DNA from 2 places in the Paenibacillus pabuli genome. Region 1 is predicted to be linked to the other one. Evidence: riboswitches for the same ligand, from Rfam matches in the RefSeq annotation. Region 1 holds a riboswitch; the other holds the start of a gene.

Region 1 (7,962 bases):
AACCTTTACCCGCAAATGTTTAATATACACATCCACTACGTTGGTATCCATCGCAAAGTCATACCCCCACACTTCCCTTAGAATTGTGCCCCGCGTACACGCCTCATTCACGTGCCTGGCCAAAAACTCCAGCAGTTCATATTCTTTCGGTGTCAGCATGAGATACTCCCCCGCACGGCTTACCCTGCGTGAACGGAGATTCACTTTAAGATCATGCACGACGATGACTTCTTCATCCGTTCGAGCTGCATTCGCAAAGACACGAAGTAAATTTCGTATTCTCGCCATCATGACTTTCCATTGAATAGGTTCAATAATCACATCATTCGCGCCTTGATCAAGCCAAGCTACCATCTGTTCAGGGGTTGCAAGTGATGTAATCACGATAATAGGAACAATGCCTTCCTTCTGCTCCATTAGCCATTGCAGTTCCTCCACGATTGGATTGTCATGATTCTCATCCACCACCCTGATGATCATAGTGCTGGTTTCCAGCCCAGAGTCCTGTTCCTGATACAGTTCTTCCCATGTAATATTTGAAACGGAGTAACCTTCTGTACACAACACTTCCATGTAAAAGTTCGTTCGGTCTTCATCGCCAATCAGTAAAATGGACGTTTTCATCTCGATTCACCCGGCCTGTCTCAAACCGCTGTCAAGGTGTGGGATGACTCATTTGCTCCTCATTTGCTCCTCATTTCCACCTGAAGGACAGCAATCTGTTGTTTGTTTAGCATGCCGTAAAATGAAAAAGTCCATTCCCCTACAGGGAACAGACTTGGGAAAACATCCAATGATTTAACCGAAGTATCGATGAACGAGTGTACGTGCTTCAGCAGTATCTTTCGTTCCATGAACCAGAACACGTCCATCCTGAAAAATAACCAGCCGATGTGCCCCTGTGGTAAAAGAGATCAGGAACGGATTGACTTCCACAGATCCTTCATCAAGCCTGCTCAGTCGCTCTGCCGTCTCTTGAAGATTCAGCTTCATTGCACGAGATGGGCGAATCTGTACCGTATCCCTACCGCATAAAACATCGGTTTTCTCCAGATTGGCAGCGGAGAGGTAAGGAAATGTAGCTGCATTTCCGCAGGAAGGACAATCTGCTTTCTTGGCTCCATCCACGTTAATGGATATGTATTCATTCCGCCATACATCAAACGACAACAGCTTACGCCGCAGCGCACCCTCATTACCGCTAAGAAGCTTCATCGCTTCTGCTGTCTGATTCGCCGTTACCATCTGCACAGCCTGCGGGATGATCCCCGATGTATCGCATGTATCTCCGCCGAGCGGGACCTCGCCGAGTAAACAGTTTAAACAAGGGGTATCCCCGGGCAGGAACGTATACGTGATTCCATAACTCCCTACACATCCTCCATAAATCCAGGGTATGCGATATTTCTGGGACATGTCATTAATTAGCAGCCTTGTATCAAAATTATCTGTGGCATCCATGATGAGATCTGCATTTTGAATTAAATCCTCCAACTCGTCTGCACGGACATCCATCATCTTGCCTTCGATGACAATCGAGGAGTTGATATCGAGCAGGCGTTTTTCGGCTGCCATCGCCTTGGGCATTCGCTGAACAGCATCCTGTTCAACATAAAGCTGCTGCCGCTGCAAATTGCTCCATTCCACATAGTCCCGGTCTGCAATCGTAATATGTCCAATTCCTGATCGGGCCAGCGTCTCCGCTATTCCGGTTCCCAGTGCACCAGCCCCCACAATAACGACTCTGCTGTTGCTCAGTCTCCGTTGACCTTCCTTGCCAAGCGGAGCATATCGTTCCTGTCTGGAATAACGATCGCTCTGCTCGGTTGAATTTGTTTCTTCTATCATGTATGAACCATTCCTTCCGCCGGACTGCTGGCTGCCGCATAACGCTTAACGGGTATCATACCTGCTTCATAAGCCAGTCTGCCCGCCTCAACACCCATCCGCATCGCTTTTGCCATTGTAACAGGGTTCCCCGAGCCGGACACGGCCGTGTTCAGCAGCACACCATCTGCCCCCAGCTCCATGGCATAAGCTGCATCTTTGGGGGAACGTAATCCTGCATCCACAATTACAGGAACAACCGCTTGCTCTATTATAATTTCCAGGTTGTACGGGTTGATAATACCTCTTCCTGCTCCAATCGGTGAAGCACCTGGCATGACAGCATGAACCCCAAGCAGTTGCAGCCGTTTGGCTAAAATCACATCATCCGAAATATAAGGCAATACGATAAATCCTTTTTCCAGCAGGATCTCGCAAGCCTTGTACGTTTCGATCGGATCTGGTAGCAGTGTGATTCCATCTCCGATCACTTCTACTTTTATCATATCACAAAGTCCTGAGGCCCGGGCAAGTTCAGCAGTTCGGACCGCCTCTTCTGCATTGGAAGCACCCGCGGTATTCGGAAGTAATGTGTATCGCTTCAAATCAAGTGTATCGAGGAAGTGGCGTTTACCCCGCTCTTCCAAGTTCAGACGTCGTACGGCAAAAGTCAACACTTCGGTTCCTGATGCTTCTACCGCTTGACTCTGTACGTCCAAATCTTCAAATTTGCCGGTACCCAATAACAATCTAGAATGAAATGAATGATGTCCTATTTTCAGCATGTTTTAACCGCCTCCCACAAAATGTACGATCTCGATTCGGTCTCCGTCTCTTAATACGGTCGAGGCGTGGTGCTCCCTCATCAAAATTTGACGGTTTAACTCAACCACCACGGTTTTCACCTGCAAATTAAAGGATTGCAGCAACTGATCCACATGATTCAGTTCGTCATCAACCTTCATGCTCTGCCCGTTTACGATGATGTTCAATGTATGATCTCCTTTCTGCTTAAACGCTCCGGACACAATTCATCTATGCCGAGTTCTTCGGAAGAATGGCCAGCAATCAAATCAGCCATCAGGCTGCCGGTTATTGCGCTCAGTAAGATACCGTTTCTATAATGTCCAAACGCAGTATACAACCCTGGAATGCTGTTACAAGCTCCTAGATAAGGCAAACCGTCAGGGGTTGCAGGTCGGACCCCTGCCCACGCGCGTAGGAACTGGGCTTGCTGAATTCCAGGGACCCAGCTTGCTGCGGAAGCGAGCAGTTCTTGTATTCCTTCCACAGTAACGACCCGGTCCGAACGACCCGGTAAACTGGTAGCTCCAATCCAGACTTCTCCATTTGCTTTGGGAACAATGTATACATTATCTGCATAGACCGTCTTGTCAGGTCTGTAATCTGCATCATGTTCTGCATATTGAATTGCTGCGATTTCACCTTTCACCGGAATAATCGGCATTTGAAGACCTACCTGTTTCAACATTTCTCCACCCTGTAAGCCTACTGCGACAACAACATGTTTACACGTCATTCTTCCAATGGATGTCTCCACACCCTGGATTCCATTCGCGTCCGCAGTTAGACTTACATCCTGTACACCTTCTATTACTTTGGCTCCCAGGGTTTGAGCAGCCCCGGCATAGGCACGTGCCAGGTTGACAGGAAGAAGCTCACTTTCTGAAGCTCTATACAGAGCTCCGTAAGTCTTTCCGCTTATCCATGGGGCTTCACGATGAAGAATGGAATGATCCCACCAGATTTGCTCTGTCAGCGAATCAGCACACCTTGTATCTTGATACTTGTTCATCTCGTCTTCGTTACGAAATGGTGTAACAAATCCATGCTGCTGGAGACCCATTTCAATACCGCTAAGCAGATGAAGCTGTTCTTTTTGTTGATGCAGTAATGTTCTGCTTTCACGTGCAAGCTTCGACATCACAGTAGTATGGAATGCCTCGCTGTCTGCAGCTAACATGCCCGCCGCCGCACTAGACGTCTCACTTGCAATACGGGAACGCTCAATCAAGATCACTTCTTCACCTCGTGAAGCTAACTCATACGCTATGGCACAACCAATAATACCGCCCCCCACTACAATGGTTTCCGCATGAAGTTTACCCCGGATTTCTCCGCGTATTTGGCTTGCAAAAGCTGCTCCATTTCGGTAAAGGCTACCACTTCTTCTTCGGCCTCTTACTTCTTCGCTCATTCATTCACCTCCTCGGTTCATTCATATTCTAGCGACCAATAGCCTGCCTTAAGGCAGTTCCTGCGGATTCCGGATTATCACTAGCCCATACGGATGAGATAACCGCAGCTCCCTTGGCTCCGGCTGCACGTACAGCAGCTATGTTTGCCGGTTCAATGCCGCCAATAGCGATGACGGGAATGGAAACTGCTAAACATACCTCTGTAAGTGCAGATAGTCCTCTCGGCTTGATTCCAGGTTTGCTGGCGGAAGAAAATACATGACCATAAAAGAGGTAATCCGCTCCCCGTTCTTCAGCCTCTCTTGCTTCGTTAAGAGAATGAACCGAAACACCGAGACGAAATCGATCGTTATTGTTCAGGCTGCTACCTTGAGTAGCTGCCACGTTGTACTGCCCCCAATGAATCCTTTGAATGAATAGATGTGTATCCAACTTGTTCAGCTCACTAAGACCATTGATCACGATCCTGTCAGCTGGAATTCCTGCGTTTAGCAAACTGTAGGCCCATTGAATTTTCTGCTCAGTCGTTAGATGTTTCTCCCGAATGTGGATATAGTCAAACCAAGGCCATACAGCTTGTGCAGTCTTCACGAAACGTTGTTCATCCCCTAACCCTGGCGAAACAGCATGCAGTTCAAATGAAAATGAATTCCCACGTGCATTAGAGGTATCCGTTTGAATTCCCCTCCTTACCGTCACAATATGTAACTACAAAAAAGCCACTCCCTTAGGGGAGTGGCCGCGATAATATGTCCTGTTAGTTAAATGAGCTTTACATGCCAGTTGTCAGGTATACAAGCTATTAGATTATAGCCGTCACATATACGAGATACCTGCAAGTTCCACTAGTGAGCATTCACATTCGCTACAAAATCGAATATCAATTGGCCCATGTCATTAACTAAAACGCGCCACTTCCCTACGCTGGTATAATCCAGATCAGGTGCAAAGGGTCCGGAATCGCATTATTCCATCTCAGCCGCAACGAGCGGCCCCCCTAGTGATCGTATGAAGTTGTAGCCTATGTTACCATAGACACCTTTTTTTGTCACCGTCGATTTTTTAAAACCAATGTTAATGATGTTTTGAATAAAAAGCACTTACCGCACTTCGTAACACCTAGTTTTTCTCAGACCAGGCTTCAACGTCCCATGTCTTGGTGACCCAATCCTGATAGAATTCAGGTTCATGGGAAACGAGCAAAACTGTACCTTTAAACTCTTGCAAAGCTCGTTTTAGCTCCGCTTTTGCTGTTACATCCAGATGGTTCGTCGGTTCATCAAACAGGATCCAGTTGCTTTCACGCATCAGAAGCTTGCACAAGCGGACTTTCGCTTGTTCTCCCCCGCTAAGTGCACTCAGCGGACGGGTAATATGCTCGTTTTTCAAACCACACCGGGCCAAATGCCCTCGTACTTCGTTCTGCGTCAGGTGGGAGAATTCGTTCCATACATCTTCAATAGGCGTAATATTCCCAGCCCGGACTTCCTGTTCAAAATAAGCCGTCTCCAGATAATCTCCCAGGAACGTTTTACCACTAATCGGCGGTATCTTGCCTAATATGGTCTTAAGAAGTGTCGACTTACCAACACCGTTACATCCAACAATGGCTATTTTCTCACCACGTTCGATTGTCATTGTCATTTTAGGCAGCAAAGGGTAGGAGTAACCAATCTCAAAATCAATTCCCTCAAACACAGTTTTGCTGCTGGCACGGGCATCTTTGAATTTAAATGTCGGTTTTGCTGCTTCATCCGGGCGATCGATTCGTTCAATCTTGCCCAGTTGCTTCTCACGGCTTTTGGCACGCCCGGAAGTGGAGGCTCTGGCCTTATTACGCTGAATGAAATCTTCCTGTTTCTTGATATATTCCTGCTGTTTCTCATAAGCATCGATATGTTGTGCTTTCTGCATATCAGCCATTTCGAGAAACTTGTTATAGTTGGCGGCATAACGCGTCAATTTAGCAAATTCCAGATGATAAATAACATTAACGACTTCATTCATAAATTCCGTATCATGTGAAATCAGGATAAATGCATAAGGGTAATCTTTCAAATAACGTGTCAGCCATTCAATGTGCTCCACGTCCAGGTAGTTCGTTGGTTCGTCCAGTAAAAGGGCCGTCGGTTTCTCCAGCAACAACTTGGCGAGCAGTACTTTGGTCCGTTGTCCTCCACTTAGTGAAGCAACGTCACGATCAAGCCCAATCGCGGACAAGCCGAGGCCGTTCGCCATTTCTTCCACTTTTACATCGATCAGATAAAAATCACCCTGCTCCAGTTGTTCCTGGATTTCACCCATTTCTTCCAGCAGTTTTTCCAGCTGATCGGGGTCCGCATCAGCCATCTGGTCTGTAATGGTCATCATTTCTTTTTCCAGCTCGAGTAGTGGCAGGAAGGCATCTTTTAATACGTCACGGATGGTTTTACCAGGAGTCAGCTTGGTATGCTGATCCAAATATCCGTAACGAACTTTTGGTGTCCACTCCACTTTCCCGCTGTCTTTCAGCAATTTTCCAGTCAAAATATTCATTAAAGTGGACTTTCCTACACCGTTTGCCCCGACCAGGCCTACCCGCTCTCCCGCAAGTAAACGAAAAGATACATTTTTAAATAACGTACGGTCTCCAAAATTGTGACTGACGTTCTCTACTGACAATAGACTCATAAGATGAGGTTGCTCCTATCTATTTAACATTACTTTTTATTCGGTATTGTTGATACCGGTCAAGTTCTGAACTGAACCCCTATTTTAGCACAGGACCCGCCTTTTCTGAAAGTAATGTAATAGCGCAGCTGCCCTTCTCAGTGAACGACTTCGTTAATGTAACAATTATATTCAAAATACCCAGCCGCCGCGGCCTGCTTCGTATCAGTAAAGACTTCTTCGGCCCGAAAGTTGGTCTGACAGGTTGCTGGATAATAATACTTAATGCCGGTAGAAGGGTCTACACCTCCGATCACTGCTGTTTTTTTAACCAACCGGCCGCCACCAATGGCATATGTATTCACCTTCTGGTTCCCTACAGGCAAACCCTGAATAAAGGCCATGATACCCGTATCCGTAATCGTATTGTACCAATCTTCCTGTGAAATAAGAGGCAGGGTAAACGTATAGGATATCCCATTTCTTCTTGCAAACTCATTATGCCGATTAATGACTTCGGCGAGCTTCTCCTGTACGCTCATGACGATACAAGTTTGTCTGACCTGCTCAAACGAATCTGAATCTTGCAGCAATGGTATCCCAGTAGTCGAAGCAAGTTCGCTTTGAAAACCTTCCATCCATTTACCCTGAATGGCATCATATGCATACACGTAACCGTCGAGTGTAAAATTAATGCTGCTCCCGTCTGCATCTGAATATGTATAGGGCATTTTAGGACTCCATACCTGGTGGTACGAATCATCAGTCTCACCAGTCATCTCTGCTTCTTTAGCCAAGATATAATACCCATCGTAATCAAGTACAACTATGGCGGGTATATAATCGAACAGTGCTTGTATCGCATGAGGATCATCATATATGCCCATATTTAAGGCTATCGTCTGAGTGAATGTCTGCAGTGCCAGTTCTTTATCTGCCTTTACGAATTTGGTGGAATCATAACCCGCTTCACTGTTTTGCTTCTCATTCTGGTGCATGACGGTTCCAGCATCCAATACCGCTGTTTGGAGGGCCGATCTATACCTTTGACTTAGAACCTGGGCGTCTTCCGCATCTTGAGTATGACGAGAAACGATCCAAAAGAAAGGCAAAAATATTAGAACAAACACAATGGACAAATCAGTAATCTTCATTAAGAACCATGCCTCCATAACTGGTAAACACTGCTGCTGCAGGGGCTGTACCATTCAGCCACTCGCGAATCAGCATGGCCGGTGTGCGATTGGTATTTTTAAGTGTAATCGTG
Region 2 (7,962 bases), 3.2 Mb from region 1:
AGCAACCACAATGTTGGTGATATTGTGAACAAGTGGATTATGAGTACGAACACGTGCCAGATATGACATATGAAAATTCCTCCTAGTAAGCCATTATTGTTTTTTTATAGCAGAACTCATTTCCTTACTGATCCTGCAAGTTGATAAAAACATCGTCAGCTTTAACCGAATCCGGAATCAATTCACTTTGTACCAGCCACTTCCGCACGTTCTCCCAGGAGGAAGCGTCCTGCCAGCCAAACGGCTTGCCATCCTCAGTCATGAGTGGCAGCAGAATGTCCAGACTTTTCGCTTCAATCTCAGGATCCAGCGGAGACGTTGCATTTTCATGTGCGAGCAGAATGTTCAGTGCTTCTTCCGGATGTTCCATCACATCGTTCTGACCTTCCTGGATCGCTTTGACGAAGCGGGTGAGCTGATCTTTCTTCGCCTCGATTCCCTCATCGCTTGCCGTCAGAACGAGTTCGTAATAATCTGGTACGCCGTAATCGACTGGATTAATCGACTTGACGGCATGACCTTCTTTTTCGAGAATCAACTGTTCATGATTGATAAAACCACCCATAATCGCATCAGCCTGACCGGTGGCCAGCGAAGGGATCAGATCAAAACCGACATCCACCAGATTCATGCGGTCCGGATTGCCTCCATCCTGACGGATCATCGTTCGTACCATGGCTTCATACAGGGGAACGGAGGAATACCCTACGGTCAGTCCTTCAAGATCTTTGGGCGTGTTTACGTTCCCGTCCTTTTCCGTCATTAGATGAACGAGTGGATGCCGAACCACAGCGGCAATGGATCGTACGGGAATGCCTTCCCCACGGGCTAGCAAAATTTGCGGCTGATAACTCAGCGCCAGATCCACTTTGCCGGCGGCTACAAGTTTGAGCGCATCATTCGTATCGGCAGGCATCTGAATGTCCACATCGAGACCTTGGTCTGCGAAATATCCCTTTTCCTGTGCTGCGTATATAAAGGAATGGACTGCGTTCGGATACCAGTCGAGCATGATGGACAATGAATCATGGTCACCAGACGACGTTCCGGTTGTTGTTGAATCTGTGCCCTGTACCTGGGGATCGGAATCGGACGATGACGGGTTCGCGCCTTTATTGCCACAACCGCTGACGATCAAAAATAAACAGATGAGGACAGGAAGCAGGATGTGAATGATTTTCTTTTTTTTCATGGATAAATGGACCTCGTTTCGTTCATTTTTGTTTGGTTCCAATCGATGATATGTTTCAAAAAGATCGACAGGAAGGAGCAGCACTTGTTATCTCATTGCGATTGCCTTTTAATCGACTTTCCTCTGCGTTCATGGTCTGCATTCCGCTTCAATCCAAGAGATCGCTCCAGCCAGGCAATAAGCACAAACAGACCGATGCCCAGCAAGGATAACAGCAGGATGGAGGCAAACATGGCATCGGTATTCATGTTGCTTGACATTCTGCGGCTGAAATAGCCAAGACCTTTGCTGCCTCCGAGCCATTCGCCAATGGTTGCACCAACCACGCAGTACACCACCGACATCTTCAACCCCGAAAAGAAAGAGGGAAGTGCAAGAGGCACCTGGAGTTTACGGAACAGATCCCACTTGCTCGCCCCCATGGTCATCAGCAGTTCACGCTGCTCCGGGTCACCTTGACGGAGACCATCGTAGGTGCTGACCACAATCGGGAAGAACGCGATCAGAAACACCACGGCGACTTTGCTCCAGAGAGTATAGCCAAACCAGAGAATGAATACGGGGGACAGGGCGATGAGTGGAATCGTCTGACTGATCACGATGAAGGGGTACAGCGCCTTTTCAATTGCGCGGCTTAGGTGCATGCCCGCTGCAAGAGCGCTTCCGGCGACGATGGACAAGCCGAAGCCAACTGCAACCTCTATCAATGTGGTAGGCAGATGGGTGGCCAGAAGCAGATGCCGATGCTCAACTAGAGAACTCGCTATCGATGTAGGTGCAGGAATAATGAAGGAAGGGACCCAGCCCAATCGCACGATACATTCCCAGCCGGCCAGCATCATGAGGAGAAGCGATGCGAACAGGCCATAGCGGGCAAACCATCTGGTGACGCTAAAGCTTCGCATGTAATTGTTCCTCCAACCGTTGTCGCATCTGAATAAGATTCGGATCATAGACCATGTCCGAATGCCTCGGACGGGGCAGAGGCACCGTCATGTCCAGCAGCTGCCGACCACCAGGAGTTAGAAGGATGATCCGGTCACTTAATAACAGGGCTTCTTCAATATCATGCGTGATGAACAGCACCGTTTTGCCGAGGCTTTCCCACAATTCAAGCAGCCAGCGGTGCATCTCCCGCTTGGTCATGGCATCGAGCGCGCCGAAGGGCTCGTCCAGCAGCATCAGCTGTCCTCCCGTCAGCAAGGTGCGCAGCAGGGCGACCCGCTGCTTCATGCCGCCGGACAGTTCGTCCGGGTAGGCATGCTCATAGCCGGATAAGCCGAATCTGTCGAGTCCGGCCATAATGTCAGCTCGCAGCTTAACCTTGTCCTGCTTCCTCGGGGCAAGCTCCGAGGGAAGCAGGCAGTTCTCCATAACGGTCCGCCAGGATAACAGCAGATCCTTCTGCGGCATGTAGGCAACCTGCCCAAGTCGCTGTCCGGAAGGCACTCCCGCAATTTCGATCATGCCGTCCGTCGGTTCAAGCAAGCCCGCCAGCAGCTTGAAGAGTGTGCTCTTGCCCGACCCGCTGGAGCCGATCAGCGAGACGAATTCTCCTTTTTTTACACACATCGACACATTGGAGAGGACGGGGGAATCCCTCTGATCCGGGAAAGTGAAAGTCATGTTGTGAATCCGTACATCGTTGCTCATCGTGTTCCGTGCCCCCTTGGTATGAAAACTGCCTGAACGAAAATGCACCTGGTTTGCGATCTGTATGTAAACGCGAAAAGACCCACCCATTTCCGGAGAAATGAGTGGGCCTGTTAAGTTCAACCGACATTCATGTTCATATGAATATGTAAAAAATCAGTTAACTGAAAGTCCGCTCCACTTCCCTCCGCTGGTATGATCCAGATCAGGTTCAAAGGGTCCGAATACATTCATTCGTCTCAGCCGCAAGGCTCCCCTAGTGCAATCGTTCAAGATATGCAGTTGTGTACACAGCATATATCACGTGCCCGCGAGATGTAAAGAGGGCTTAGAGGCAAAAGTTAAACGTTAAACGCATTCGCGGATTTACCTTGGCTTCCTAACCCGATATAATGGTGATGGCGCATATGGGCCGGATTAAAAATGAGGGTGGGACTGTTCTCCCTCCTAAGCAGAATGGGGACCCCGAGTTGAAAACGTTCAAGAAAGTATATATTGAAATTACAAGCATATGTAACCTGGCATGCAGCTTCTGTCCACAAACCAAGCGTGCCAAAGGATTCATTGACCCTGAAGTCTTCAACAATATATTGGATCAAATTAAACCACATACCAAACATATTTATTTGCATGTCAAAGGGGAGCCGTTGCTTCATCCCAAAATTGATCTGTTACTGGATTCCGCGCATGAGAAGGGATTCAAGGTTAACATTACAACGAACGGAACGCTGCTGCCCAAGACCCAGCATAAGCTGCTTGGCAAACCGGCCTTGCGGCAAATGAATTTCTCCCTTCACAGCTTCGACGGGCATGAGGGATCGACAGACCGTGAAGGATACCTCAGCAACATTTTGTCTTTTGCCAGAGAAGCGGTGAAACATAATGTGATCATCTCGTTCCGACTCTGGAACCTGACGCAGGACAACTTCACGAATGCCCAGATGAATCGCAACCGGGAGACGCTGGAGGTACTGGAGCGCGAGTTCAACCTGGATTTCCGCATTGAGGAAAAGGTGGTTCCAGGCAGCGGCGTCAAAATTGCGCCGAATGTCTATCTCAATCAGGACCACGAGTTCCAGTGGCCAAGTCTGGATGCACCGGAGGATGATGGCAAAGGCTTCTGCCATGCGCTGCGCAATCAGGCGGCGGTCCTGGTGGATGGCACGGTTGTTCCGTGCTGCCTTGATGGCGAAGGTGTCATTAATCTTGGTAACGTCCATGAGAAGTCATTCTCGGAGATTATCGAAGGCGAGCGGGCGAACAATCTGGTTTATGGTTTTTCCAAGCGGGAAGCTGTGGAGGAACTATGCCGGAAGTGCGGATATCGTCAGCGGTTCGGAGCTTAGTCAAATAAGATATATTTAAAAGCGTGCCCTTCGAATTTTATTTCGATATGGCACGCTTTTTGCTTTTTTTATTGCAGAATAGTTTTGATAATAAAAATTGAAATCAATTCAGGATAACAACTTTTTTGTAAAATCATAGTTTAATGATCTTGTTTTTATGATTTTACATGGTATTATTATCCTATTGATCAGGAGGTGATATAGTTCCATAGATTCATATAATATTGTTTTTACCTACTAGAAGCCTATTGAGGAGTGTGTTTTAGTTTTGAATTCAAAATGGAAAAAGTTTAATCGCAAACTATCGTTGATGCTTTCTACGTCGCTTGTTGTCTCCATGTTAGCTCTTAATTTATCTGTATCGGCAGAAGTGGCTACATCTAAAACTTCTTTTACTGATATTGATCATTCGTATGCCAAAACGGAAATAACCAAACTAGTGGAACAAGGAATTCTGACAGGTTTTTCGGATGGGACATTTAAGCCTTCTGATTCCGTAACACGAGCTCAATTGGCAAAAATTATGGTCGGTGCACTTAAGTTACAGCCTGATACATCTGAAGCAAGCCAATTCAAGGATGTAAAGGAAGATCAATGGTATGCCGGCTATGTAGGTGCACTGGTCAAATCCGGGATTGCTCAAGGCACTTCCAAAGATAGCTTTTCACCTAATAAGAACGTGACAAGAGAAGAATTAGCTGTATTTTTCGTTAGAGCTTTTGGTTGGAACCAACAAGACGTAACGAGCCAAACATCCAAACCTCAACTTTTTGATTTGGATCAAGTATCGAACTGGGCAAAAGATTCTGTAGCATTGGCCTACCAATCGGGCTTCATCAAAGGATTAGTTCAAAAAGATGGAACAGTAAAATTTAATCCTTCAGGAATAGCAGATCGCCAAGCGTTAGCGAGACTTGCCTATGAATTTGTAATGAATAAGTCTACATATGATAGTTACATGACTCCGGCCAAGACAGAGGACGGAACTGAAGAATCTAACGAAGCAAAACCGGAAACGACAAAACCTTCTGAAGGTAGTAGTAAAGGAAGCAGTGGTAGCAGTTCCGGAGATAAAGGGAACGGTAGTAACAATGGTGGAAATAATGGAGGCGGGGAACAAGCTCCTAGTAAAAATCTTACCGCTCCAGGTGAATATACGCTTGGGGATGTAACTGGAAATGTAACTATTAGTTCTCAAGGTGTCACTCTAAAAAACACTAAAATAAATGGTGATTTGAAAATACTTGAGTCCGTAGAAAACGGTGACGTGACTCTTGATAATGTTAATGTTACGGGAACCACTGAGATTTATGGCGGAGGACCTAACAGTATTCATGCGGTGAACTCCGTTCTAGCAACAGTGATCGTTGACAAAGGAGATGGCAGTATCCGTCTGGTCCTTGAAGGTGGAAGTGATGTTCAGCAGATTGAAATTAGATCTGGTGCGATCGTACAGAATGTTTCCACGGGTCAGGTCGGACCAATCGATATTGCAGAGTCCGTTCCGCATAATGCTTCGGTAGCTCTAAGCGGAAGTTTCGACTCCGTAATGGTTCATGCGGAGCAAGTTTCAGTGGAATTTGGAGATGACTCCACCATTGGCAATCTCGAAGTATTCGAACAAGCATTGAACACTGTGTTTAAAATTAACCATGGTGCTGTAGTGAATCGGGCGATATTGAATGCAGTTGTACAATTTTCTGGTGGGGGAGCATTAACTTCGGCTCTGGTTAATGTAGAAGGCATTGATTTCAGTCAACTGAATCAGTCCCCAACCATTGAAGCAGATCCTACGGTGACGAGTGTCGTTTATTCACCGGAAGCAGCGGAGTTTTCAGCAATTGATTCAACCCGTCAGATCGTATTAACGGGGGTTACTGGATCAGCGTCGTCTAAGGATCTTACTTCGTTTGCAACATGGGATGTCGAAGATAGCTCCATCGCCGTCGTTAACTCAGGCAAGATTCAGGCCAAAGGTAACGGTACAACAGTTGTACAAGCCAAATATGGAAATTTTGAGATCAATGTTCCAGTAACCGTTGCAGTGTATAACGAAGGAACAGCCTATCCAACCCTCACAGGGATCCAAGTTACCAATGGAAGTGCAAAATTGGTGTTTACTGAAGGGTTTGATATCTCTGAACTAACAGCAGATGATTTTGTAGTTCATGCCTATTTGAATGGGGCAGAGCGGCAATTGAACAATCTGCAGTACGATAATGGCGAGTTTACTTTTGACGCTGTTAACAGTTACGGGTCCACATTATACATCACTGTAGAGTCTGATGTGGATAAAACACATTTTGCAGGAAGCCAAAGTGGTGCGATCAAGCTGACAGGGTTCGGTGGTCATATCAAGGATGTTGCTGGAAAGCCGGTAGCCGATCTACTGATTTCCTTCAGAAAAGGACTGGACAACAAAACCGGGGACGTTGTTGGAACGGTAACAACGGATACGTATGGCAACTATCAAATTTATCTTCCACCAGGCATCTATACAGGTGAACTCGGAGGAGGAGATACGAAATATATTAGAACGTATCTCATCGGTGTCTCTGCAGTAAATGTGGAAAATAGAAATGAAAATCAAACAGCTATTGAAATACCTTCGCAAGATGAAACACGCATAGTTCTGACATGGGGAAAAGACCCAGCTGATTTGGACTCACACCTTGTAGGTCCTGCAGGTGACAACGGCGTGTTCCATACGTTCTTCGCGGATAAGCAATACTATAATAATGACGAACTTATGGTAGATCTGGACTTGGATGATGTCACGTCCTATGGACCTGAAACGACTACAATACGTCACCTGCTTCCTGGAACATATACGTTTTATGTGCATCATTTTTCAGGAGCGAGTACTATCAAGAGTTCCGGAGCCAAAATTGAAGTGTTCCACGGAGCTGTAGCTGCACCAAGTGCCTCGTTTACGGTAGAGGAAGGAAGCGGCAACGAGAGATACTGGGTCGTTTTCAAAATGATTGTATCGGATAACGGTTCAGTAACATTTGAATCTGTGAATACATTTACGGATATCAACCCTCTCAATTCCCTTCAATCAACTATTGAAGATAACGAAGAAGAGTTGTAGAAATAACTGATACTTAGAGGTTAACGTCATCATAGTACCTTTAGAAACCCTGTCTTTCATAGACCAAGGGTTTCTTTTTTTGTATCTTTACAGGCTGTAAATGAAGCATACCGGAAGTTGAGATCAGCACATTCCATGCGGAATGGATCGACAAACAATGCTGGGAACGCAGATATCATGCCGACATTTGTATACCTAATCTAATGATTATTATCATTACACTCCTGATTTGGTAGGATCAGGGTAGGTTCCAGGACAGAGGTGCACCTCTCCAGGATCCGGGAAGACAAGCTGGCTTAAACACTAATTCATCAGAACAAGGGAGGATTTACGCATGAAAAAAATGTTATCGTTGCTGCTCTCCGCAGGTCTGGTCGCTTCCGTTTTTGGTGCATTACCCGTGTCTGCTGCTCCCGAAATTGTGAAGACGACGATTATTGTCAAAAAAGGTGAGACTTATGACGGCAAAGGAAAGAGTGTAGCCGCAGATCCCAACACATTGGGTGATGGCAGTCAGGCCGAGAATCAAAAGCCTATTTTTCGTCTCGAGGCAGGAGCTACCTTGAAAAATGTAGTGATCGAGGCACCGGCAGCCGATGGCGTACATTGTTATGGCAACTGCAATATTCAGAATGTCACCTGGAATGATGTCGGAGAAGATGCGCTTACGCTTAAAT

Evidence for each region. A riboswitch is a leader RNA that binds a small molecule or an ion and turns the genes downstream of it on or off. The one in region 1 is predicted to bind thiamine pyrophosphate.
Region 2: linked by a shared signal. The riboswitch ahead of ABGV42_RS17085 (ABC transporter ATP-binding protein) and the one ahead of ABGV42_RS02860 (thiamine phosphate synthase) in region 1 are both predicted to bind thiamine pyrophosphate.

What each region holds. Positions count from the first base shown of each region.
Region 1 is NZ_JBDOIO010000003.1:110,736-118,697, reverse strand. It holds gene ABGV42_RS02885 (response regulator transcription factor) at 1-624, opposite strand, end outside; gene ABGV42_RS02880 (ThiF family adenylyltransferase) at 799-1,848, opposite strand; gene ABGV42_RS02875 (thiazole synthase) at 1,845-2,612, opposite strand; gene thiS (sulfur carrier protein ThiS) at 2,616-2,819, opposite strand; gene thiO (glycine oxidase ThiO) at 2,816-4,045, opposite strand; gene ABGV42_RS02860 (thiamine phosphate synthase) at 4,074-4,637, opposite strand; TPP riboswitch at 4,946-5,055, opposite strand; gene ABGV42_RS02855 (ABC-F family ATP-binding cassette domain-containing protein) at 5,166-6,716, opposite strand; gene ABGV42_RS02850 (hypothetical protein) at 6,854-7,849, opposite strand; gene ABGV42_RS02845 (hypothetical protein) at 7,836-7,962, opposite strand, start outside.
Region 2 is NZ_JBDOIO010000003.1:3,350,576-3,358,537, reverse strand. It holds gene thiM (hydroxyethylthiazole kinase) at 1-69, opposite strand, end outside; gene ABGV42_RS17095 (ABC transporter substrate-binding protein) at 125-1,192, opposite strand; gene ABGV42_RS17090 (ABC transporter permease) at 1,285-2,097, opposite strand; gene ABGV42_RS17085 (ABC transporter ATP-binding protein) at 2,084-2,845, opposite strand; TPP riboswitch at 3,011-3,113, opposite strand; gene ABGV42_RS17080 (radical SAM/SPASM domain-containing protein) at 3,316-4,191, shown strand; gene ABGV42_RS17075 (S-layer homology domain-containing protein) at 4,460-7,285, shown strand; gene ABGV42_RS17070 (pectate lyase) at 7,620-7,962, shown strand, end outside.